Regions from separate parts of the Pseudomonas sp. BS3782 TE3695 genome, predicted to be linked through region 1. Evidence: predicted binding sites of a transcription regulator. Region 1 holds the regulator's gene; each other region holds the start of a gene.
The links. Region 1 encodes FliA, which starts transcription of late flagellar genes. Its sites were predicted from a motif close to CTAAAGTTTNNNNNNNNNNNGCCGNTAA; they were not measured.
Positions count from the first base shown of each region.

Region 2: the regulator FliA is predicted to act here: its motif matches at 2,792-2,819, upstream of ABH909_RS13225 (methyl-accepting chemotaxis protein).
Region 3: the regulator FliA is predicted to act here: its motif matches at 2,132-2,159, upstream of motA (flagellar motor stator protein MotA).
Region 4: the regulator FliA is predicted to act here: its motif matches at 2,790-2,817, upstream of ABH909_RS09610 (flagellar protein MotY).

Region 1 is NZ_JBNDKB010000001.1:5,309,323-5,313,314, forward strand. Features, by position in the region: gene ABH909_RS23925 (chemotaxis protein CheA) at 1-249, opposite strand, end outside; gene ABH909_RS23930 (protein phosphatase CheZ) at 321-1,109, opposite strand; gene ABH909_RS23935 (chemotaxis response regulator CheY) at 1,140-1,511, opposite strand; gene fliA (RNA polymerase sigma factor FliA) at 1,680-2,420, opposite strand; gene fleN (flagellar synthesis regulator FleN) at 2,417-3,247, opposite strand; gene flhF (flagellar biosynthesis protein FlhF) at 3,364-3,992, opposite strand, start outside.
Region 2 is NZ_JBNDKB010000001.1:2,872,347-2,876,338, reverse strand. Features, by position in the region: gene ABH909_RS13230 (SDR family NAD(P)-dependent oxidoreductase) at 1-2,534, opposite strand, end outside; gene ABH909_RS13225 (methyl-accepting chemotaxis protein) at 2,850-3,992, shown strand, end outside.
Region 3 is NZ_JBNDKB010000001.1:199,790-203,781, reverse strand. Features, by position in the region: gene ABH909_RS00945 (rhodanese-like domain-containing protein) at 1-228, opposite strand, end outside; gene ABH909_RS00940 (HDOD domain-containing protein) at 540-2,072, opposite strand; gene motA (flagellar motor stator protein MotA) at 2,228-3,079, shown strand; gene motB (flagellar motor protein MotB) at 3,083-3,992, shown strand, end outside.
Region 4 is NZ_JBNDKB010000001.1:2,117,713-2,121,704, reverse strand. Features, by position in the region: gene ABH909_RS09620 (hypothetical protein) at 1-294, shown strand, start outside; gene ABH909_RS09615 (argininosuccinate synthase) at 470-1,687, opposite strand; gene ABH909_RS09610 (flagellar protein MotY) at 1,817-2,725, opposite strand; gene pyrC (dihydroorotase) at 2,884-3,930, shown strand; gene rnt (ribonuclease T) at 3,927-3,992, shown strand, end outside.

The sequences.
Region 1 (3,992 bases):
GCGTCGTTCACCCTTGCGCAGGATGTCGAACACGTTCTCGGCGATGTGACAGCACTCCACCAGCTCGTTGAGCTGGAGGAAGCCGGCGCCCCCTTTTACAGTGTGAAAACCGCGAAAAATTGCATTGAGCAAATCCGCATCATCCGGTCGGCTTTCAAGCTCGACCAGCTGTTCGGACAGTTGCTCTAGAATCTCGCCGGCCTCAACCAGGAAATCCTGAAGGATCTCTTCATCGGCGCCGAAGCTCATTAAGGGGGGTGCTCCTAAAGGTCTAAAAACCTAAAAAACCTGAAACGCTAAAACTCTAAAATGCTAAAACTCTAGAATCCCAGGCTGGATAACAAATCGTCCACATCGTCCTGACCGGACACAACGTCTTCTCTTTTATCGGCATGAATCTGCGGACCTTCACCCTGAGAGAGATGTTTTTGCGGATCTTTTTCAGCCAGCATCGCTTCACGGTCATGTTCGATACCCGCAAAGCGGTCGACCTGACTGGCCATGAGCACGAGCTTGAGCAGGTTGCTTTCAACTTCGGTGACCAACTGGGTCACGCGCTTGATCACCTGACCGGTGAGGTCCTGGTAATCCTGGGCCAGCAGAATGTCGTTGAGGTTGCTCGATACGACGCGGTTGTCTTCACTGCTGCGGGTCAGGAAACCGTCGACCCGCCGGGCCAGCTCGCGGAACTCTTCGGCCCCGACTTCGCGACGCATGAACCGCCCCCAATCCGTGCTCAGCGCCTGAGCTTCGTCGCTCAGGCTGTTGATCAGCGGCGTGGCGTTTTCCACCAGGTCCATGGTGCGGTTGGCCGCGGCCTCGGTCAGCTTGACCACATAACCCAGGCGCTCGGTGGCATCCGTGATCTGAGACACTTCCTCGGCTTGCGGCATGTGCGGGTCAATCTGGAAATTGACGATCGCGCTATGCAGCTCGCGAGTGAGCTTGCCCACTTCCTGATACAGGCCGCGGTCACGGGTCTGGTTGAGCTCATGGATCAGTTGCACAGCGTCGCCGAACCTGCCTTTTTCAAGGCTCTCGACCAGTTCGACCGCGTGTTTTTTCAGGGTCGATTCAAAATCGCCCTGTGAAGATTCGTTATGCCCCATAGCTCCCCCGTGACGGACTGGCTTTGCACATCAACCGATGCGTTCGAAGATCTTTTCAATCTTGTCTTTCAACGCTTGAGCCGTGAATGGCTTGACCACATAGCCGTTCACGCCCGCCTGAGCGGCTTCGATGATTTGCTCGCGCTTGGCTTCGGCCGTGACCATCAACACCGGCAGGTGTTTGAGTTTTTCATCGGCACGCACGTGGCGCAGCAGATCGATACCGGTCATGCCGGGCATGTTCCAGTCCGTCACCAGAAAGTCGATGCTCCCGCTGTTGAGGACCGGAATCGCGGTAATACCGTCATCCGCCTCGACCGTGTTGGTGAACCCAAGGTCACGCAACAGGTTTTTTATGATCCGCCGCATCGTTGAGAAGTCATCAACGATGAGGATTTTCATATTCTTGTCCAATTCGACCTCCAAGCAGTCTTAAAACGCGCGCAGCACCTGAACGCGCCGTTCAATCAATTCGGCGTAACACTCAACAGTTGCATGGATTACAACGGGCCGTGGCCGATGCAGCAAAATGCCGTACCCACCTCGTTCGCAGTGTCCCCACACTGCCTGTCAGCGCGCTCGCCACTCCCCCAAACGCCCCCGCAAACGGGCCGCGCACTGGCTGTGTAACTGGCTGACCCGCGATTCGCTGACCCCCAGGACCTCACCGATTTCCTTGAGATTCAACTCTTCGTCGTAGTACAGCGCCAACACCAGTCGCTCACGCTCCGGCAAATTGGCAATCGCGTCCGCCAGCGCCGCCTGGAAGCGTTCATCTTCCAGATCGCGCGACGGCTCGAGATGAGCACTGGCGCCATCCTCGTGCAGCCCTTCGTGTTCGCCGTCCTGCAACAGATCGTCGAAACTGAATAACCGGCTACCGAGGGTGTCGTTCAAAATCCCGTAATAATCGTCGAGACTCAATTGGAGTTCGGCCGCAACTTCGTGATCTTTAGCGTCACGGCCGGTTTTAGCTTCAATCGAGCGAATTGCGTCGCTGACCATGCGGGTATTGCGGTGAACCGAACGTGGTGCCCAGTCCCCCTTGCGCACTTCATCGAGCATCGCGCCGCGGATTCGAATGCCCGCGTACGTCTCGAAGCTCGCGCCTTTGCTGGCGTCGTATTTGGTTGATACTTCAAGCAGGCCGATCATCCCGGCCTGGATCAGGTCTTCGACCTGGACACTGGCCGGCAGACGCGCCAGCAAGTGGTAGGCAATGCGTTTGACCAGTGGCGCGTAACGCTCGATCAGCTCGTACTGCGCGTCACGTGCCGACTTCTTGTAGAGGTTGTAGCCACTGGCTGTCATAGGACGGGTCCTGCGGTCTGTTGCACGAGGCGCTCGACGAAAAACTCCAGGTGCCCACGCGGGTTGGCCGGCAGTGGCCAGGTATCGACCTTTTGTGCAATGGCCTTGAACGCCAGGGCGCACTTGGAACGCGGGAAGGCTTCGTAGACAGCACGCTGCTTCTGCACGGCCTTGCGCACGCTTTCGTCGTAAGGCACGGCACCGACGTATTGCAAGGCGACGTCGAGGAAACGATCCGTGACCTTGGTCAACTTGGCGAACAGATTGCGCCCTTCCTGCGGGCTCTGCGCCATGTTGGCCAGGACGCGGAAGCGGTTCATGCCGTAGTCGCGATTCAACAATTTGATCAGCGCGTAGGCGTCGGTAATCGAGGTCGGTTCATCGCACACCACCAGCAGCACTTCCTGGGCTGCGCGAACGAAACTGACTACCGAGTCACCAATACCCGCAGCGGTGTCGATCACCAATACGTCGAGGTTGTCGCCAATGTCGCTGAAAGCCTGGATCAGGCCGGCATGCTGGGCCGGGCTCAAATGAACCATGCTCTGGGTGCCGGACGCCGCCGGGACGATGCGGATGCCGCCGGGCCCTTGCAACAGTACGTCGCGCAGCTCACAGCGGCCTTCGATCACGTCGGCCAAGGTGCGTTTGGGTGTCAGTCCCAGCAGGACGTCGACGTTCGCCAGTCCCAGATCGGCATCCAGCAGCATGACGCGCCGGCCGAGCTCAGCTAGAGCCAGGGACAAGTTCACTGACACGTTAGTCTTCCCGACGCCACCTTTGCCGCCGGTCACCGCGATCACCTGTACGGGATGCATGCTGCCCATGTTATTTCTTTACCTTGTCTTACTTAGACGGAGGCCACATTACTGGCTGCGCGTTCACCAACTGAACAATGCATGGCAGACCATCGATGTAGGTACAAAAACTGTTCATTAGTACCTCAGCCAACCTGCTTGGTCGGGCTGTGGTAAATATCAGCGAACATGTCAGCCATGGCTTCTTCGCTGGGTTCTTCCTGCATTTGCACGCTAACGGCGCGGCTGACCAACTGATGACGACGCGGCAGATGCAAATCATCCGGGATCCGCGGGCCATCGGTGAGGTAAGCCACCGGCAGTTCATGACTGATGGCCAGGCTCAACACCTCGCCCAAGCTTGCCGTTTCATCCAGTTTAGTCAGGATGCAGCCGGCAAGGCCGCAACGTTTGTAACTGTGATAAGCGGCGGTTAGAACCTGTTTCTGGCTGGTGGTTGCCAAGACCAGATAATTTTTTGATTTGATGCCCCGTCCAGCCAGGCTTTCGAGCTGCATGCGCAGTGCCGGGTCGCTGGCTTGCAGGCCGGCGGTATCGATCAGCACCACGCGTTTGCGCAGCAAAGGCTCCAGCGCCTGCACCAGCGATTGGCCCGGGTCGACGTGGGTGACCGACACGTTGAGGATGCGGCCCAGGGTCTTGAGCTGTTCCTGAGCGCCGATGCGATAGCTGTCCATGCTCACCAGCGCGATGTTTTGCGCGCCGTACTTGAGCACATAACGCGCTGCGAGCTTGGCCAGCGTGGTGGTCTTGC
Region 2 (3,992 bases), 2.4 Mb from region 1:
AGCACCTTCGCCAACGTTCGATCGATCAACTGCGGGGTTTCTTCACCTCGCAGCAGCGTCGGGATCACCACACCTGGCAATTGCTGGCTGGCCATCGCATCGACCACATAGGCACGCAGAATCGGGTGCGGCCCGATCTCCACGAATACGTTGTAGCCCTGCCCGACCAGCGCCACACTGGCGGACTCGAACAGCACCGGATAACGAATGTTCTTCCACCAGTACTCGGCGCTCAGGTCTTCGCCGGCCAGCACGTCGCCGGTCACGGTCGAGTACATCGGTATCGCGGCAGGGCTCGGGACGATATCGCTCAACACGTCGATGATCTGATCGGCAATCACCTCCATGGCCGGCGAGTGGAACGCATAATCGAGACCCAGACGGCGAACGAATACTTGCCGCTCGGTCAGCGCCTGCTCCAGAATTTCCAGTGCCGCCACTGGACCTGCGACGGTTGCGCCTTTGAAGCTGTTCTCGCCGGCGACCACCAGTTCGCTGTCCAGGCCGAGCGCCTGCAACAAACTCGCCGTGTCTGCGCCGGACAAGCCCACCGCCGACATCTTGCCGCAGCCCTTGGTCAAGCCTTGCAGGCGACTACGATGATAGATCACACGAGTGGCGTCGTTCAGCGTCAGCGCACCGCAAGCCCAGGCAGCAGCGACTTCACCCACGCTGTGGCCAATGACAGCCACCGGTACAACACCTTTTTCGGCCAGCATGCGGGTGACACCCACTTGCAATGCAAACAGCGCCGGTTGCGCAAATTCGGTCAACTGATAACGCTCATCGCCCAACTCACTCGCCAGTTCGGCGATCAACGAATAACCCGATAGCGGTTGAAAAATAGCGTCCAGCTCGACCAGCGCCTGATGGAAAACCGGGTCGGCCAGCAATGACTTGCCCATGCCCTGCCACTGCGATCCATTACCGGAAAAGACGAACACCGGCCCTTTGGCCTGATCCAGGGCACGGCCGCTTTCCAGCACTGTCGACAACGCAGGAACACCCGGCTCCTTGGCGAAATCCAGTAGCGCCTGAGCGCTGCGCTGTGCCTCTGCGCCAAACACCACAACCCTTTGCGGATGCAATTCGCGGCGCAACATCGACTGGTAGGCCACGTCGTAGAGGTTTGCCGCGTCCGCCCTGCAAACGTATTGCGCGATCTGTTCGGACTGGGCCGCCAAGGCTGCACTATCCTTGGCAGAGACCATCAGCGGCACTGCTCGCCCCGTCTGGCTCGGGGCTTGTAGCGTCTGTGGCGGACTTTCCAGGATGACGTGGGCGTTGGCCCCGCCGAAACCGAAAGAGTTGATCCCGACCACCAGTTTTCCACTGGGCTTGAGCGCCTGGGTTTCGGTGACCACACTCAGGTTGAGGTCAGCGAAAGGAATGTTCGGGTTGAGCTTCTTGATGCCGATGGTGGCCGGCACCTTGCGTTCGATCACGCAGTACAACGCCTTCATCAAGCCGGCGACACCCGAGGCAGCCTCAAGATGCCCGATATTGCTTTTGATCGAACCGATCAGCAGTGGCTTATCCGCCGGGCGCTGCTGCCCCAAAGCCTCACCGATAGCCCGACTCTCGATAGGATCGCCGACTGGCGTGCCCGTACCATGAGCTTCAAGGTAATCAATGTCTGTCGCACTGATGCCAGCACTGCTGTAGGCCTGCTTCATTAGGGCAATCTGCGCATCCGCACTGGGGATGGTCAGACTGGACTTGCGCCCATCGGTATTGGCCGCACTGCCGGCAACGACTGCGAGAATCTGGTTACCGTCCTCGATCGCCTTGTCGTAATCCTTCAGGTAGAACAGTCCCGCGCCTTCAGAGCGGACATAACCATCAGCAGACTCATCGAATACATGGCATTGCCCCGTGCGCGATAACATTGAGGCCTTGGAAAAGATCAGGAAGCCAAAAGGATGAAGATGCAGACTGACACCACCAGTAATCGCCTGGTCGATATCGCCGTTCTGAATGGCCTGGCAAGCCTGGTGAAAGGCAATCAGGGAAGAAGAGCACGCCGTGTCGATGGCCATGCTCGGACCTTGCAGGTCATAAAAAAAAGATAAGCGGTTGGCCGCGATACTGAAGGTATTGCCGGTAGCGGTTGCCGCATCAACCGTCGACAAATCATGCGTCAGGCGATAACCGTAGTCGACACTGGCAATTCCAAGGTAAACACCGCAATTGCTGCCACGCAGGCTCGACGGTTTGACCCCGGCGTTCTCGAACACTTCCCAGCCAAGCTCCAGCAACAGCCGCTGCTGAGGATCCATGACCGCCGCTTCACGAGGAGAAATATTGAAGAAGCCGGCATCGAACGTGGAAATATCGCCCAGGGAGCCGGAGGCAAAGGTATAGGACGTTGCAGGATTAGCCTTGTCCGGATGCAGGAACTCGTCCCTGGACCATCGAGAAAAATCCACTTCGGTGATAAAACTCTTCCTGTCCAGCAGGTGCGGCCAAAAAGTTGCAGAAGTGGAGCCTGGAAAACGGAACGACGTCCCTATGATTGCAACTTTCTTACGCATTGCTACTAACCCTTTTCATCCCCAGCCCTTTTCAGAAGCTGGACAACAATCAAATCCCATTAATGCTGGAAACCCGGCGACACTTTGAGTGTTATGCAGCCTACAAAACCCTGACCGTAGATAACGTCCTACACAAAATAGCGGCGAATCATACGCGCCGAGTCCATTAAGGGGAACCTGAAAAGCGTCCCCCGGAGCAGGTCAAACCTTTCAAGAAGACCGGGAATATGAGACACGCGCAGGGGCCTGAAAAAACATTCAATAAATCCGCGACGCAGCCGATAACACCTGAAAGCCTTGCGGATTGAAAAAGCCATGCGTAACAACCAGCCCATTACCCAACGCGAACGGACCTTCCCGGCTCAGCAACGATTGATTTCCACTACCGATGCCAAGGGCGTGATCACCTACTGCAACGACGCTTTCGTCGACATCAGCGGGTTTTCTCGTGAGGAACTGATCCGTGCGCCGCATAACCTGGTCCGTCACCCTGACGTCCCGGCTGCGGTGTTCGCGCATATGTGGGGCACACTGAAGCAAGGCTTGCCATGGATGGGCATTGTCAAGAATCGCTGCAAGACCGGTGACCACTACTGGGTTAACGCCTATGTCACACCGGTATTCGAGGGCAATCAGGTGATCGGTTACGAATCGGTGCGGGTCAAACCCACCGCCGAGCAGATCCGCCGCGCCGAAGCGCTCTATCAACGCATCAACCAGGGCAAGTCAGCCGTTCCTCAAACCGATAAATGGCTGCCGGTGCTTCAAGACTGGCTCCCGTTCATTCTGGTCAGCCAGTTGAGCTTCATGATCGGCGCTACCCTGACGTCCCAATGGGGCTTCGCCCTCGCCGCCGGCCTTTCGGTGCCGTTGGGCTTGATGGGCTTGAGCTGGCAACAGCGCGGTATCAAGCGTTTGCTGCGCCTGGCCGAGCAGACCACGTCCGACCCGCTGATCGCGCAGATGTATACCGACAGCCGTGGCGCCCAGGCACGTTTGGAGATGTCGATCCTCAGCCAGGAAGCACGCCTGAAAACCTGCCTGACCCGCCTGCAGGACACCGCCGAACACCTGACCGAGCAAGCGAAACAGTCCGACACCCTGGCGCACAACAGCTCCACCGGCCTGGAACGTCAACGCGTGGAAACCGAGCAAGTGGCCACCGCTGTGAATCAGATGGCGGCCACCACTCAGGAAGTCGCCAGCCACGTGCAGCGCACCGCCGACGCCACTCAGGAAGCCAATCGCCTGACCGGTCGTGGTCGCGACATCGCCGGGGAAACCCGTGAAGCCATTCAGCGCTTGTCGGTGGTGGTCGGTGAAACCGGCCTGACGGTCACGCAACTGGCCAAGGACAGCGACGAAATCGGCGGCGTGGTCGATGTGATCAAAGGCATCGCCGACCAGACCAACCTGCTGGCCTTGAACGCCGCGATTGAAGCCGCGCGTGCCGGCGAG
Region 3 (3,992 bases), 5.1 Mb from region 1:
CAGTTCACCGAACAATGCTTCAAGCGCGGCTTGGGTCGGCAGCAGGCCCGGCGCAGGCGCCTGACCCAGTTGAGTACGTTTTGGGTCGACAAAGCGTGCCCCGGGGATATGCCCGGCGGCATAGCGGGCGCTGCTGGTGAGGTCCACCAGAATCAGTTCGCGGGAGTCGAGACGCGGGAGCAGGTCGCTCGGCTCGATCACCAGCGCCAAGCCAGAGAAGTCAGACATGTGAGGTCTCCAGAGCACAAAGGGGAGGATTGTAGCGCAGCGTCATGAGGGCCTGTTATCAGTTATTTCTGCACGGGAAACAATGGATGACAGGCTATGGCAGTTAATGTCAGTCAAGAAAAGGGCGCGGCAAGGGCAGAACCTGTGGCGAGGGGGCTTGCCCCCGTTCGGCTGCGAAGCAGTCGCAAATCCGCTGCCTGCGGTGTGTCTGGCAGAACGAGGTTGCAGGTTTTGTGACTGCTTCGCAGTCCAGCGGGGGCAAGCCCCCTCGCCACAGGTTTTGGCCTTCACTAACTGACTGGCATCAAGCCCTAGCGATGGCTAAAACTGTGCAGGGCTTTTTCAATGCATTGCGCGGTTTTGCCGAACGCCTGCATGCTGATTTCCGAGAACGGCCCGCCGCCCTGATCCGCCACCACGATCATGATCACCCGACCATTGTTGACCAGAGAACGCAGTAGCAGGTGTTCACCGCTGAATAGCGAACGCAGGCTGGCCGGCAACAGGGCCGAGAATTGGGCATTGTTGGCCGGCGTCAGGCGCACCTGAGCCTGTTGTGCGAGCAGCCGCTGCAGCACAGCACTCTGGCTGACCGCCAGATTCAGGCCGGCCATTTCTTTGGGTAGCCCGGCAATCTGGTGCACACGCAAATTGGCGTGTGTGCGATCGGCCATCAGGATCATCACTCGCCGCATGCCACACGCCACCAGGGCTTCTCGGGCCGATGTGGTCAAGTGCATGGCATTGGTAAACCGGCTCGGCTCCAGCAGCAACTCGGCACATTGTTTACGCCACTTCGCCAAGTCTTCGGCGGTGGGTGCCGGAGCCGGTAGCAAACCAGCGTGAACGCGGTTCATGCCCTGCGGCCAGATCAGCGATTCGGCCGGGTGCCAGAGGTCCGGCATGGCATGTTGCCGGGCGCTGTTGGCGGCCTGTTGGTGCAACTGTTGCTGCACTTCATCCATCGGCATTTGCAGATAAAGGCTGGTCAGGTACTGCCAGCGTTCACAGTGAGGACTGTCCCAGGCCTGTTGTGCCGACAACGCCAGACCATTGGCCAACAGCACGGTGTTGGCGGGCTGATTAAGCCAGCGCCGCAATGTAGGGTCGTCATCGAGACGATTCTGTTGGCGTAGCGGGTGATCATCGTCCCGTGCAATGCGCAGGACTTTCACCAGTTCGCGTTGTTCATTGAGCAGCAGCCGATAACCCTGCTGAACCCAGATCGGCAAACGCCAGACATCCACCAGCGCCAGACAGATTTCCAGCAGACGCACGCCGAACAATTGCTTCTCGACGTTGCGCGCCGACTCGCCTTTATGAATGACCCGCAGTTCCCACTCTTCAAGCAATTGCGGATGGGTCAACGCCATGGGCCACAGTGGCGAAAGAAACAGCAGGCTGCCCCAGTGGATGTCCTGCCACAACCGCGCCAGGCGACTGGCAAAAAAACCATTGGCCTGTTGAGTGGCGTGCTGGCTGATCAACTGAAGCTGGCGCAGGGCAACAGGGATCTGCGATTGGGGTTCGGCGGGCAAGCGCTCGAGCAATTCTTCGGTGCGTTTCAAACCGAGCCGATTGATTGCCACTTCAAGATTTTCAGCAGGCGTGGCCATGCTGCCATGAGTGTGGCGATTGGCTTCGCGAATCACACTCAAGGCCAGGGCCGGGCTGTCCTGCATCATTTCGGCAATGTCGCGCAGCGAGCTGCGGCTATCGCGGATGGCTTTGCAGACGCGGTCGTGACTGGCTTGCGGAACCGGCAGGCGCACACCATCGAGCAGCTTGACCCAGCCTTCGAGCGTGGTCGGTTTTGGCGTTGGAACGTTCGTTTCGTTAGCCATGTCTGGACGCTGCTTTACCTATCCCTGCGTGGGCCAAATTGGCTTTTCGCCTTAACTGGCTATAGTCTGGCGCAGTTTTGCCGATAAGGAGAAGAAGAGATTTTTTAACTTCCGAATATGACCTTGAACCCGACTCAGTAAGTGCTCTCCTACCTATGGCTAAAATTATCGGCATCATCGTCGTATTCGCGAGCGTGCTCGGCGGATACGTGCTTTCCCACGGCAAGATTGCCGCCCTCATACAGCCTTTCGAGGTGATGATTATCGGTGGCGCGGCCCTTGGTGCATTCCTGCAAGCCAACCCCGGTCATATGACGATGCATGTGCTCAAGAAATCCTTGGGCATGTTCAGTTCGCGTTTCAACCACACCTTCTACCTGGAAGTGTTGGGGCTGATTTACGAGATCCTCAACAAGAGCCGTCGCGAAGGCATGATGGCAATCGAAGGCGACATCGAAGATGCCGCCGCGAGCCCGATCTTCGCCAAATACCCGTCAGTCTTGAAAGATGACCGCATGACGGCGTACATCTGCGATTACCTGCGCATCATGTCTTCCGGCAACATGGCTCCCCATGAGCTTGAAGGCTTGTTCGACATGGAACTGACCAGCCTCAAGGAAGACCTGGACCACCCCTCTCACGCAGTCAACGGCATCGCCGATGCCATGCCGGGTTTCGGTATCGTTGCGGCGGTATTGGGTATCGTGGTGACCATGGCTTCGCTGGGTGAAAGCGACCAGAAAATGATTGGCTTGCACGTAGGTGCGGCGCTGGTAGGTACCTTCTTCGGTATTCTCGCGGCCTATGGTTTCTTTGGCCCGCTGGCCCATGCGCTGGGCCACGATGCCAAGGAAGAACTGAACGTCTACGAAGCCATCAAGGCCTCGCTGGTGGCTTCGGCTTCCGGCATGCCGCCATCGCTGGCAGTGGAATTCGGTCGCAAGGTTCTGTACCCGGCGCACCGTCCTAGCTTCGCTGAGCTGGAACAAGCGGTTCGCGGTCGCTAAGTCATGGAAAATAACCAGCCGATCATCATCAAGCGCGTCAAAAAGTACGCGGGCGGGCATCACGGGGGCTCCTGGAAAATCGCCTTCGCGGACTTCGCGACGGCAATGATGGCGTTCTTCCTGGTGTTGTGGCTGTTGTCCACGGCAACGCCGGAACAGAAAATCGCCATTGCCGGTTACTTCAAGGACCCGGTCGGTTTCAGCGAAAGCGGCACACCGTACATCATCGATCTGGGCGGCTCGCCGACCCTGGCACCGGAGAACACGCTCAATCCCGAGGTGAAATCCCAGCCTCAGCCGGACAAGGTGACTATCGATTCCGAACAGGTCGAAGGCATGGCCGAGCAGGTTGAGAAAGAGCGCCTGGAGTTGCTGCTGCAAGAGTTGCAGAACAAGGTCGAAGAAAACCCGCAACTGCAGAAGTTCAAGGATCAGATCCTCTTCGAGATCACCCAGGACGGTTTGCGTATCCAGATCGTGGACGCCGAAAACCGCCCGATGTTCGACTCCGGCAGTGCGCGTCTGAAGCCGTATTTCGAAGACATTCTGCTGGCCATGGCCGACACCATCAAAGCGGTGCCGAACAAGATCAGCATCAGCGGCCACACCGATGCCAAGCCGTACTCGGGCACCGGTGACTTCGGCAACTGGGAACTCTCGGCCAACCGTGCGAACGCGGCTCGCCGTGCATTGATCGCCGGCAGCTATCCGGACGCTCAAGTAGCGCGAGTCGTGGGCTACGCCTCGTCGGCGCTATTCGACCGGGAAAACCCGTTCAACCCGGTCAACCGCCGCATCGATATCGTTGTGCTGACCAAAAAAGCCCAGCGTGCCATCGAAGGTTCACAAGGTGCCGAGCCTGCGCCAGTGCCGACGCAAGAGCAGGGCGGCCCGGGCGAAGTGCCCACGCCGC
Region 4 (3,992 bases), 3.2 Mb from region 1:
GCGCCCGAAAGCTCGACCCAGCACCATGTAAACCTGCCTGCCCCGCTAAAGGATCTGCATATCGTTGATGCACGGTGGATACACAAAAAAATGGCGTTCAGCGCCTTGATGGAAAGCATTCAGTACCCTGCGGACAATCCCGCACAGGTGATCGTATTTCTCACGTGTACCGATTCGGATAAATTGCTGAAGACAAATACGCTCAAACATTGGAAACAAATAAAGAAACGTAATAGCGCAACGTTCTGTATTTCTTACAATTTGAGCTCACAGGGCGTGACGATAATGGGCTAGGTATTGAACTGTCGCACATTAGAAAGGCAGCCCTTGAAGCAGATCAAGGACAGAAAGCAAAAGGAACGGTCAGCGGAAACAAGAAGAAAGCGAAGCGTTATATGCAGCAGCCCCTCTTTCAAATTTGTGGCCTTGTCATCAACAAGGCCACAAATTCATTACCGACTCAAAGGCCTCAGAAAAGCTTGCGGCCTTTGTTCGCTGCAATACGCATGCGCAAGGCGTTGAGCTTGATGAAGCCCGCCGCGTCGGCCTGGTTGTAGGCGCCGCCATCTTCTTCGAAGGTCGCAATGTTGGCGTCGAACAACGACTCGTCGGACTTGCGGCCGGTGACGATCACATTGCCCTTGTACAGCTTCAGGCGCACTACGCCATTCACGTGGGCCTGGGAAGCATCGATCATCTGTTGCAGCATCAGACGCTCAGGGCTCCACCAGTAACCGGTGTAGATCAGGCTGGCGTATTTAGGCATCAGCTCGTCTTTGAGGTGAGCCACTTCGCGGTCCAGGGTGATCGATTCGATCGCGCGGTGTGCGCGTAGCATGATGGTGCCGCCCGGGGTTTCGTAGCAGCCGCGAGACTTCATGCCGACGTAGCGGTTTTCGACGATGTCCAGACGGCCGATACCGTGTTCGCCACCGATACGGTTCAAAGTCGTCAGCACGGTGGCCGGAGTCATTTCGACGCCGTCCAGTGCGACGATGTCGCCGTTACGATAAGTCAGTTCCAGGTACTGCGGTTTGTCAGGAGCGTTCTCCGGGGAGACGGTCCATTTCCACATGTCTTCTTCATGCTCGGTCCAGGTGTCTTCCAGCACGCCGCCTTCATAGGAGATGTGCAGCAGGTTGGCGTCCATCGAGTACGGGGATTTCTTCTTGCCGTGACGCTCGATAGGGATGTTGTGCTTTTCAGCATAATCCATCAGCTTTTCACGGGAGAGCAGGTCCCATTCGCGCCACGGAGCGATCACTTTCACACCTGGCTTCAAAGCGTAGGCGCCCAGTTCGAAACGAACCTGGTCGTTGCCCTTGCCGGTCGCGCCGTGGGAAATGGCGTCAGCGCCGGTTTCGTTGGCGATTTCGATCAAGCGCTTGGCGATCAACGGACGAGCGATGGAAGTACCCAGCAGGTACTCGCCTTCGTAAACGGTATTGGCGCGGAACATCGGGAACACGAAATCTCGCACGAATTCTTCGCGCAGATCGTCGATGTAGATTTCTTTTACGCCCATGGCCTGTGCCTTGGCGCGGGCCGGTTCGACCTCTTCGCCCTGACCCAGGTCAGCGGTGAAGGTCACTACTTCACAATTATAAGTATCCTGCAGCCACTTGAGGATCACCGAAGTGTCCAGGCCGCCGGAATACGCCAGAACGACCTTGTTTACGTCCGCCATGCCATCACTCCACGGGGTTCTACGGAAAGCCGTCAAGTCTACCGCCCATGCAGAATAATTTACAGAGGCGCGACAGCTTATGACGACGAAGCGACAGATTATGTCGAGCGAGCGACGATTTCAGCGGGTTCAGGAGGTCTTCGCGCTGCCCGCGGAAGCAGTCGCTGGAGGCGCCGGTTGCTCGATCGGCGCTACCCGTTCAAGGCGTACGGCAACCCGGCGGTTTTTCGCCCGATTGGCGGCGTTATTGTTCGGCGCCAGAGGATAGCGCTCACCGTGAAAACGCAGGGTGATCTGCGATTCCTGGATACCATTGGCCTTGAAGAAGTCCATCACGGCCAGCGCCCTGCGTCGCGACAATTCGCGGTTGGTCAGGCGGTTGCCGCTGTTGTCGGAATGGCCGTCGAGCTCAATATGGTTGACCGTCGGATCGGCTTTCATGAATTCCAGCATGACCTGTAAATGGGCCTTGGCTTGGGCGTCGAGATCGATACCCTCCCCCGGAAAGCCGATTTGGGACTGCTTCACCTGCTCGAAATTCTGCGGTAGCAACTTGGCCACGCACCCCTGATAGTCACTGTAGGCCTTGCTGAATTTGACTGGCAGCAGACGAACTTCGGATACCCGCCCCTCGCCCGAGGAGTGTCGAACCACCGGGCTGCGACCGTCCAGCAACCCGCTGATCAGGCGCCCGGCCTGAAGTTGCGAGCTGTTGAACAGCACGTTGCCACTGCCCATTCGCACCGAGCCCAGGTTGATGTCGCCACGCCCCGGCTGCCATGGCGCAGCGGCCGCCAGCAAGGTCGCGGAACCGCCACCGATCATCGAGTTGTAGGCCTTCAAGCGAAATGTCGCCTGTTCGCCGGCGCGACGCACGAACTCTCCCGAGCCGAAATCGGTGATGGGCTGAGTCAGGCGGCATTCGAACTTGTCACCTTCGACCGTCCACTCGATGCTCTCCAGACGGGTCTGGAAAGTGAGCGCCATCGCAGGAAGGCTGGCAAACACACTGAGCAAGGCTAAATAACGCTGGCGCACGGGAGGGCTCCACTGGCTTGTGCAACAAAAAGACCGAAACACATCTTTACGGCATACCTGTTGGATATCGGAAGCTTGCCGCAAAACTTGATAGCGAGTGCCTGCAAGAGTCTTTTCCGGTAGCATTCCCCTGAGTTTGACCCGCCTGGAATCCCCTCATGTCCGACCGCCTGACCCTGCTGCGTCCCGACGACTGGCATATTCATCTTCGCGATGGTGCTGTGTTGACCAATACCGTCGCGGATGTCGCGCGCACCTTTGGTCGCGCCATCATCATGCCCAACCTGGTACCGCCGGTACGCAACGCTGCTGAAGCCAATGGCTATCGCCAGCGGATTCTCGCCGCGCGTCCGGCCGGCAGCCGTTTCGAACCGCTGATGGTTCTGTACCTGACCGACCGCACCCAGCCCGAAGAAATTCGTGAGGCCAAGGCCAGCGGTTTCGTTCACGCCGCCAAGTTGTACCCGGCCGGCGCGACCACCAACTCGGACTCGGGCGTCACCAGCATCGACAAGATTTTCCCTGCACTCGAGGCCATGGCCGACGTCGGGATGCCCTTGTTGGTTCACGGTGAAGTCACCCGTGGCGATGTCGACGTTTTCGATCGCGAAAAGATCTTCATCGATGAGCACTTGCGTCGAGTGGTCGAGCGTTTCCCGACCCTCAAAGTGGTGTTCGAACACATCACCACCGCTGATGCCGTGCAGTTCGTCAACGAGGCTTCGGCCAACGTCGGCGCAACCATCACCGCCCATCACCTGCTGTACAACCGCAACCACATGCTGGTGGGCGGGATTCGGCCGCACTTCTATTGCCTGCCGATCCTCAAACGCAATACCCACCAGGAAGCCCTGCTCGACGCCGCCACCAGTGGCAGCGACAAGTTCTTCCTGGGCACCGACTCGGCGCCCCATGCCCAGCACGCCAAAGAAGCGGCTTGCGGCTGTGCTGGTTGCTACACCGCTTATGCCGCGATCGAGATGTATGCCGAAGCCTTTGAACAGCGCAACGCGCTGGATAAACTCGAAGCCTTCGCCAGCCTTAATGGCCCGCGCTTCTACGGCCTGCCGGTGAACACCGATCGCATCACCCTGGTCCGCGATGAGTGGACCGCCCCAACCAGCCTGCCATTTGGTGAGCTGACTGTAATCCCGCTGCGCGCCGGTGAAAAACTGCGCTGGCGCCTGCTGGAGGAACACGCGTGAGTGAAGACCATTTCGACGATGAACAGGACGGTCAAGGCAACGGAGGTGGTCCTCGTCATCCA